DNA from 2 places in the Inquilinus sp. genome. Region 1 is predicted to be linked to the other one. Evidence: riboswitches for the same ligand, from Rfam matches in the RefSeq annotation. Region 1 holds a riboswitch; the other holds the start of a gene.
What was found. Region 1 has a riboswitch for S-adenosylmethionine ahead of metZ (O-succinylhomoserine sulfhydrylase). Riboswitches for the same ligand answer to the same signal wherever they lie in the genome.

Region 1 (4,405 bases):
TGCAGGAGCTGGAGGCATCCGGCCAGACCGGCTTCATCCTCGGCTTGGCGGTGCTGTTCGCCTGTCTGTTCCTGGTCGCGCTGTATGAGAGCTGGTCGATCCCGATCGGCGTGCTGCTGTCGGTCATCGTCGGCATCGTCGGCGGCCTGGCGGCGCTGTGGATCGCGGGGCTGTCGAGCGACATCTACGCCCAGATCGGCATCATCGTGCTGATCGCCCTGGCCAGCAAGAACGGCATCCTGATCGTCGAATTCGCCAAGGCCAAGCGCGAGGAAGGCCTGTCGATCACCGATGCCGCGATCGAGGGTGCCCGGCTGCGGTTCCGGCCGGTCATGATGACCAGCTTCGCCTTCATCCTCAGCCTGATCCCGCTGGTGACGGCGGTGGGCGCCGCCGCGGCCAGCCGGCGCGGCGTCGGCACCTCGGTGTTCGGCGGCATGATCGCGGCCTCGGCCCTCGGCATCTTCCTGATCCCGATGCTGTACGTCACCCTGCAGCGGGTCCGCGAATGGGTGCATGAGAAGCTGATGGGCGCCTCGATCGCGCCGAAGCCGCCGGCCGCAACCCCGGCCGCCCCTCCGGCTGAATGAAACGGGCGGCCGAATGAGTCAGGGCGGCCCCCGCGGGGGCCGCCCTTTTCATCGGTACAGGCAGCGATTGGTTACCGGCGGCCCCAACGATCATGATCGGAGTACCACGGACGTCCGTGATAGTGGTCGCCCCAATAATGGCCGAAGTCGAACGTGACGAAAGGCACCCCGATCTGCGGGGCGACCTCGACCAGGCCACGGCGGTGGCTCTGGTAATCGGCCTGCAGAAAGCGTCCGGACACCCAGCCACGATCCGGCCCAACGCCGATGTCACACCAGTCCCAGCCTTGCTGGCAGCCGAAGATCTCGACCTGCGTACCGGGCCGCAACCTGAGGACCGCCGGGTAGTCACGCCCGGGGCCGGCCCGCAGGCTGAGCGCGGTTGTTGTGTATCCAGGCGCCGCATTCGCCGCCGGCGCCGCCAGGGCGGCGACGGCCAGCCCGGCTGCGGCGGCCATGGCAAGCTTCCATCTCATCGTTCGAACTCCAGGGACATCAGTCTTCCCCCTTCATTCGACTCAACGTAGAAGGACGCCGATCCGGTCGCCGGGAACCGCAGGCGCGGCGCCTTGCCTCACCCTTCCTGTGACTTCACCCGGCCCGCAGTCAGTCCAAGTCAGTCGGGCGGGTCAGCCCGCCCGACGGGCGGCGTCCAGGGCGCGCGACAGGTCGCGCTCCAGGTCCGCAATCCCCTCAAGCCCGACCGACAGCCGCACCAGCCCTTCGGTGATGCCCATGGCGGCGCGGTCCGCCGCCTCCATCGCCCGGTGGGTGGTGGTGGTCGGGTGGGTGGCGAGCGACTTGGTGTCGCCGAGATTGTTGGAGATGTCGACCAGCTGCAGCGCGTCAAGGAAGGCGAAGGCCGAAGCCTTGCTGCCCAGGTCGAACGCCACCAGCGTGCCGCCATTCTTCATCTGGCGCTTTGCCAGTTCGTGGTGCGGGTGGCTTTCCAGCCAGGGATAACGCACCGCCTTGGCCGCCGCATGCGCCTCGACCAGCTGCGCCAGGCGATGGGCGCTGGCAACCTGGCGTTCGACCCGCAGGGCCAGCGTCTCCAGCCCCTTCACCAGCACCCAGGCGTTGAACGGCGACAGCGCCGGGCCGGTGTGCCGGTAATAGGGTAGGAAGTCGTCGGTCAGGAACTTCTTGTCCGCCAGCACCGCGCCGCCGAGCACCCGGCCCTGGCCGTCGATTTGCTTGGTGGCGGAGTAGATCACCACGTCGGCGCCGAGTTCGAGCGGCTTCTGGCCCAGCGGCGTGGCGAAGACGTTGTCGATGAACACCTTGGCGCCGACCGCATGGGCGATCTTCGACACCGCAGCGACGTCGACGAGGTCGAGGGTCGGGTTGGCCGGCGTCTCCAGGAACACCGCGCGGGTGTTCGGCCGCATCGCCGCCTCCCACGCCGCCAGGTCGGCGCCTTCGACGAAGGTGGTGGTGATGCCGTAGCGCGGCAGGATGGTGCCGAGGATGACGAAGCAGGAGCCGAACAGCGCCCGGCTGGCCACCACATGGTCGCCGCCGCGCAGATGGCTGAACAGGGCGGTGAACACCGCCGACATGCCGCTGGCGGTGACGTGGCAGCCTTCGGCCCCTTCCAGCAGCGCGAGGCGCGTCTCCAGCACTTCCAGCGTCGGGTTGCCGTAGCGGGAATAGACGAAGCCCGGCTCCTCCCCCGTGAAGCGGGCTTCGGCCGCCGCCGCGGATTCATAGACGAAGCCCGAGGTCAGGAAGATCGCCTCGGAGGTCTCGCCATAGGGCGTTCGCCGGATGCCGCCGCGAACCAGCGTGGTATCCGGTCCGAATTCGTCTTCGGGCAGCTGTGGGGCTTGGTCTCGATCCATTCACCGACTCCTCGACTCGACCGGAGGCGGTGCGTGCGGGATCTGCGCGCAACCGACCTTTTAGCGAAGATTAGCGTGGCCGCAAGCCGGTCGGCTCAAATCACCACGGCCGTCTCAGACGGCAGACCCAAGACTTATCGGCAAACCGGCGATCGGGCAATGCGTTTTGCATCACGCCGTTGCGGCGGCCGGACGCAGCCCCGCGTCGGGTCGGCGGCTGCAGGCCCGGTCAGCCGACGGCGTGCAGCGCCCGGCTCTTGCCGCCGCGGATGCGGTCCGCGGCGCCGGCGCCCCAGCCATAATCCAGGATCAGTTCCTGCCCCGGCTCGACCGGCCGGATCGCCCGGAAGGTCAGGGACTTCGCCGCAACATCGATCTCGACATCGACATTCGGCGCGTCGCCGGCGTTGAACAGGCTGCCGATGCCCAGGCTGACGGCACGCGGCCGGCCCTCCTCCGGCCAGGCATAGACATAGTCGTTCAGGATGGTGGCTTCGCAGCGCCGCCAGTCTTCCTGGTCCAGCAGCAGCACCGGGTCGCGGCAAACCACCTCGCCGCGGGTGAACCGCCTTGTGGCGAACACGCCCCGTCCGGCCGCCGCGACCTTGCGGACGGCGTATCCCTGATTTTCCGGCATGCGTTGCGGCGGTTCATCGATGGATCGCATCATGCCGGTGAGGCTGCCCGCCCGCCGGATCAAAATTCCATCGGTATATCGGCTGCTTCAGCCCCGATCCTCGACCAGGGAGTAGAGCACGAAGGGCAGTTCGAGGCCCTCATACAGCCGCCGCGTGGTCCGGCACAGCCGGAAGCCGCGGGATTCGTAGAAGCCGCGGGCCAGCCGGTTGTGGGCGAAGCTTTCCAGTGTGCGGCAGCCGCGCTTGACGGCATCGGCCAGCAGCGCCGAACCGATCGCCCGGCCCTGCGCCGCCGGGTCGACGAACAGCATGTCGAGATGGGCGCCGGTCATCAGCGAGAAGCCGAGCGGCGCCCCGTCCGCATCGCCCCCCTTGTCGTCGACCACTGCGATGCGGAGGTCGTCCAGCCGGGGGCCGAAGCGGCGGGCGAAATCCTCCGGCCGCTTGTGGTCCAGGATCGCGGCCGGGAGGATCGGCGCGAAGGCGGTGCGGACGCTGCGGCAGGCGACCTCGGCCAGGGCCGGCAAATCGGCGGGATCCGGCCGCCGGATCGTCACCGCCGCCATCGTCCTTGCATCGCCCATCATCCGCTGCCCCGCAGCCTGGGGTCGAGCGCGTCGCGCAACCCGTCGCCCAGGAGGTTGAAACCGAAAGACGCCAACAGGATGGCAAGGCCGGAGAAGATCGAATCCCATGGCGACAGCAACAGGTAGCCCCGCGCCTCCGCCAGCATGCGGCCGAGCGACGGCGCCGGCGGCTGGGTGCCGAGGCCGAGGAAGGACAGCGAGGCTTCGACCAGGATCGCGGTCGACAGCGCCAGGCTGGCCTGCACCAGGATGACGCTGGCCAGGTTGGGCAGCACGTGGTGCCACACGATCCGGCCTTCCCCCGCCCCGATGGCGCGGGCCCCGAGCACATACTGGCTGCCGGCCACCACCAGCGCCGGGCCGCGCAGCAGGCGGGCAAAGACCGGGATGTAGACGATGCCGATCGCCAGCGCCGTGGTGGTCGGGCCGGGGCCCAGCATGGCGACGATGCCGATCGCCAGCAGGATGATCGGGAAGGCGAACAGGATGTCCATCAGCCGCATGCCGATGCGGTCGAGCCACCCGCCCCGCACCGCCGCGGCGACGCCGAGGCCGCCGCCGATCAGCAGTGCCAGCAGCACCGCGCTGGCGGAAGCGGCGAGCGAGGCGCGGTAGCCGTACAGGATGCGCGACAGCTCATCCCGGCCGAACTGGTCGGTGCCGAGCCAGAAGCCGACGTTCGGCGGCTTCATCCGCTGGATCACATGCTGCGCCAGCGGGTCGTAAGGCGCGATCCAGGGTGCCAG
Region 2 (4,405 bases), on a different contig from region 1:
ATCTTCGGGACCCTGTCCACCACCGAGGCTGCCGGCGCGATCCTGGCCCACACCGTGGCCGCAGGCGACGTGGTGTTCCGCAAGGGACGGCGGCTGAGCGAGGCCGAAGCCGCGACCTTGCGCGCCGCCGGGGTGCAGGAGATCCAGGCGGCGCGGCTGGAGCGCGGCGACATCCATGAGGACCAGGCGGCGGAGCGGGTGGCGACGGTGCTGCAGGGCCCCGGCCTGACCGCCAGCGCCGCCTTCACCGGCCGGGTCAACCTGTTCGCCGAGGCCGCCGGCGTGGTGGTCATCGACCGCGAGCGGATCGACCGGCTGAACCGGCTGGACGAATCCATCACCATCGCCACCCTGCCGGAATGGACCGAAGTCGCGCCGAAGCAGATGGTGGCGACGATCAAGATCATCCCCTTCGCAGCCCCAGGCGACGCCGTGGCGCTGGTCGAGGTGATGTCGGCGCTGCCGGAGCGCGGGCCGGCGCTGCGCCTGGGCCGCTATCGGCCGCTGAAGGTCGGGCTGATCCAGACCCGGCTGCCGACGACCAAGCCCACCGTGCTCGACAAGACGGCGCAGATCACGGCGGACAGCATCGCCCGGCTGGGCGGCACGCTGGTGCGCGAACGCCGGTCGGAACACAAGGCCCCGGCGCTGACCAGCGAGATCCGCATGGTCCAGAACATCGGGCTCGACCTGCTGCTGATCATCGGCGCCTCGGCCATCACCGACCGGCGCGACGTACTGCCGACAGCGGTCGAGGCTTCGGGCGGCATCGTCGAGCATTTCGGCATGCCGGTCGATCCCGGCAATTTGATGCTGATGGGCCGCATCGGCGCCATGCCGGTGCTCGGCCTGCCTGGCTGTGCCCGCTCGCCCAAGCTCAACGGCTTCGACTGGGTGCTGCAGCGCCTCGCCGCCGGCCTCAACGTCACCCGCCTCGACGTCATGGCGATGGGCGTCGGCGGGCTGCTGGCGGAGATCCCGAGCCGCCCCCTGCCCCGCGACCGCGCCACGGAGACGAACGGCATGCCGCATGCCCCGACGATCGGTGTCGTCGTGCTGGCCGCCGGCCAGTCGCGCCGGATGGGCGAGCTGAACAAGCTGCTGGCCCCGGTCGAGGGCAAGCCGATGCTGGCCCATGCCGTCGACGCCGCGCTCGGCGCCCAGGGCATCGGGCCGATCGTCGTGGTCACCGGCCATGAGCGCGAGCAGGTCGAGGCCGCGCTGCCGGACCGCCCCGTCACCTTCACCGCCAATCCGCGCTATGCCGAAGGGCTTAGCACCTCGCTCGCCGCTGGGCTGGCAGCGTTGCCGGACGGGGTCGACGCCGCGCTGGTCTGCCTCGGCGACATGCCGCGGATCGCGCCGCGGCTGATCGAGCGGCTGGTCGCCGCCTATGCGCCGACGGAGGGCCGTTCGATCGTGGTGCCGGTCCACCACGGCAAGCGCGGCAACCCGGTGCTGTGGGATCGGCGCTTCTTCCCGGCCATGGCCGCGGTCGCCGGCGATGTCGGCGCCCGCCATCTGATCGGCGAGCACGCCGACGAGGTGGTCGAGATCGAGGCCGGCGACCCGACCGTGCTGTTCGATGTCGACACGCCCGAGACGCTGTCGACCCTGACCGGTGCCAAAGGGGCGACGCGATGATCGATGCGCTCTACGACCAGGCGATCCTGCAGCGCGCGCGCGAGGCGATCGGCGCCGGCCGGCTGGATGCGCCGGACGGGTCGGCGATGATCGACAACCCGCTGTGCGGTGACCGCGTCACCATCGACCTGACCCTGTCCGGCGGCACCGTGGCCACGCTCGGCCATGTCGTGCGCGGCTGCGTGCTGTGCGAAGCGTCGGCCGCCTTGATCGCGGAAAAGGCGATCGGCCAGGACCCGGCTGCGCTGCGGGCGATCGCGGCGGCGATCCGGCCGATGCTGCGCGAGGGTGCCGCCCCGCCCTGGCCGGAGCTGGAGATCTTCACCCCGGTTCGCACCGTGCGCAGCCGTCACGACTGCGTCGAGCTGCCCTTCCGGGCCCTGGCGGCGGCGCTGGACGCCGCCGGCGCCTGACCCGGACGGGCCCCGGCCACCTGCGTTTCTCAACGGTCTCCGCTGCGGCATTCATCCAGTTGTAAAGAAGCAGCGGACCGGCTAGATATCGAAGCACATCAAGAGTTGGGCATGGCCCGACGCCAACCTGCTTCCCGAGCAAGGTGGCGCTCCCGAGAGGGAGGATGTGGCCGAGCCGGCAACGAAACGGGTCATGCCACTGTCGGATTTGCCCGCGCAGCCGTGGGACAGACAGAGTCGATGCCGATCAAGATTCCGGACAGCCTGCCCGCCCGCTCCATCCTGGAAGCGGAAGGGGTGATGCTGATGCTCGAGGCGGAAGCCGTGCGCCAGGATATCAGGCCGATGCGCATCGGCCTGCTGAACCTGATGCCGAACAAGATCAAGACCGAGACTCAGTTCGCCCGGCTGCTCGGCGCCTCGCCGCTGCAGGTCGAGCTTGTGCTGGTCAAGATGACCAACCATGTCCCGCGCAACACCCCCAGCGACCACATCATCTCATTCTACCGCGACTGGGAAGACATCCGCGCCGAGAAGTTCGACGGCTTCATCATCACCGGCGCGCCGGTGGAGACGATGCCGTTCACGCAGGTGTCCTACTGGGATGAGCTGCGCCGCATCTTCGACTGGACGCAGACCAACGCCCATGGCTGCTTCAACGTCTGCTGGGGCGCCCAGGCGGCGGTGCACCATTTCCACGGCATGGCCAAGCACCCGCTGGGCGAGAAGATGTTCGGCGTGTACCGGCACCAGATCCTGGAACCGGCCTCGCCCTATCTGCGCGGCTTCTCCGACGACTTCGCCATCCCGGTGTCGCGCTGGACCGAGGTGCGGCGCGACGACATCCCCGCCGGCAGCGGCATGACGGTGCTGATGGATTCGGACGAGGCGGGGCTGTGTCTGCTGGACGACCCGGTCCACCGGTCGCTGCAGATGTTCAACCACATCGAGTACGACACCAATTCGCTCGGTGACGAGTACTTCCGAGACCTGGCCGCCCGGAAGCCGATCGCGCCGCCGCACGACTATTTCCCGCAGGACAACCCGGACCAGCCGCCCCAGAACCGCTGGCGCAGCCACGCCCACCTGCTGTTCGGCAACTGGATCAACCACCTGTACCAGACGACGCCGTTCGACATGGCCGAGATCGGCAAGCGTTAGGGCTACGACAAGGGTTGGCCACGACAGTGGCCGGCGCTTGACCCCCGGCGATGGCAGGCACAATTAATGCCCTCCCCTCCCCGCTTGGCATCGAAGCTCCATGAAATCCGCCGACGCACAGATCCTCATGGTCCCGGGCCTGTCGACCCCGGACGAAGCCCATTGGCAATCGCGCTGGGAATCGCGGCTGAAGACCGCGCGCTGGGTCGGCCATGCGGACGATCCGGCCGACCGCGCCATGCGGGTCGAAGCCCTGGTCGCCGCGGTCGAAAGTGCGGACAAGCCGGTCGTGCTGGTCGCCCATTCCCTGGGCGTGCTGACCGTCGTCTTTGCTGCACCGCGCCTGAACGGCCGCGTCGCCGGGGCGCTGCTGGTCGCCCCCCCGGATGTGTCGGCCGGCGCGACGGCGGGGGGCATGGCGGTCACCGGCTATGAAGACGTGCCGCGCGACCCGCTGCCCTTCCCGTCGCTGCTGGTCGGCAGCGCCACCGATCCGCATTGCACCCTGGCGGTGGCCGAAGACCTGGCGGCGGCCTGGGGCAGCAGCTTTGCCGATGCCGGCGATGCCGGGCATCTGGACAAGACCAGCGGCCATGGCCCCTGGCCGGAGGGCCTGACCCGCTTCGCCACGCTGATGTCGCGGCTGTGATCGTTCGGCAGCCGTAACCAGGTCGGACATAATAGCGAACAGGATCCGGTCGCGATCGCGCGCCGCCAGCCCCCCGTCAGTTACCACCCCATCCACGAGCATCGATATGACGATCCAACAGGCCGTCCCGACCACGGCCCCGATCGACCGGTCCGACCGGCGCTACGACCCGGTGACGATCACCCTGCACTGGCTGACGGCGGTGCTGGTGATCACGCTGTTCGCCCTGGCCGAGACCTGGGGCTTCCTGCCGCGCGGCACGCCGCTGCGCAAGGGCGCCCAGTCGCTGCACATCTCGCTCGGCCTGCTGCTGACCGTCGTGCTGGTGGTGCGGCTGTTCTGGCGCAGCGGCCGTGGACGCCGCCTGCCACCCGCCAGTTCCGGGCTGCAGCATCTGGCCGCCAAGGCCGCGCATTATGCGCTGTACCTGCTGCTGGTGGCCCAGGTGGTCCTGGCCTTCCTGTACCGCTGGGCCCAGGGCGAGCCGTTCCAGTTCTTCGGCTTGTTCTCGGTGCCCACCGCCTTCGCCCCGGACCAT

Region 2: another riboswitch for S-adenosylmethionine. It lies ahead of AC3XYG_RS18610 (homoserine O-succinyltransferase); the one in region 1 lies ahead of metZ (O-succinylhomoserine sulfhydrylase).

Annotation. Positions count from the first base shown of each region.
Region 1 is NZ_JBYRFX010000949.1:10,814-15,218, forward strand. Features, by position in the region: gene AC3XYG_RS34145 (efflux RND transporter permease subunit) at 1-590, shown strand, start outside; gene AC3XYG_RS34150 (SH3 domain-containing protein) at 662-1,048, opposite strand; gene metZ (O-succinylhomoserine sulfhydrylase) at 1,220-2,434, opposite strand; SAM riboswitch at 2,475-2,551, opposite strand; gene AC3XYG_RS34160 (SET domain-containing protein-lysine N-methyltransferase) at 2,664-3,104, opposite strand; gene AC3XYG_RS34165 (GNAT family N-acetyltransferase) at 3,159-3,659, opposite strand; gene AC3XYG_RS34170 (ABC transporter permease) at 3,656-4,405, opposite strand, start outside.
Region 2 is NZ_JBYRFX010000533.1:11,153-15,557, reverse strand. Features, by position in the region: partial or broken gene AC3XYG_RS18620 (NTP transferase domain-containing protein) at 1-1,644, shown strand, start outside; gene AC3XYG_RS18615 (iron-sulfur cluster assembly scaffold protein) at 1,641-2,057, shown strand; SAM-I-IV-variant riboswitch at 2,148-2,253, shown strand; gene AC3XYG_RS18610 (homoserine O-succinyltransferase) at 2,298-3,218, shown strand; gene AC3XYG_RS18605 (RBBP9/YdeN family alpha/beta hydrolase) at 3,319-3,867, shown strand; gene AC3XYG_RS18600 (cytochrome b) at 3,974-4,405, shown strand, end outside.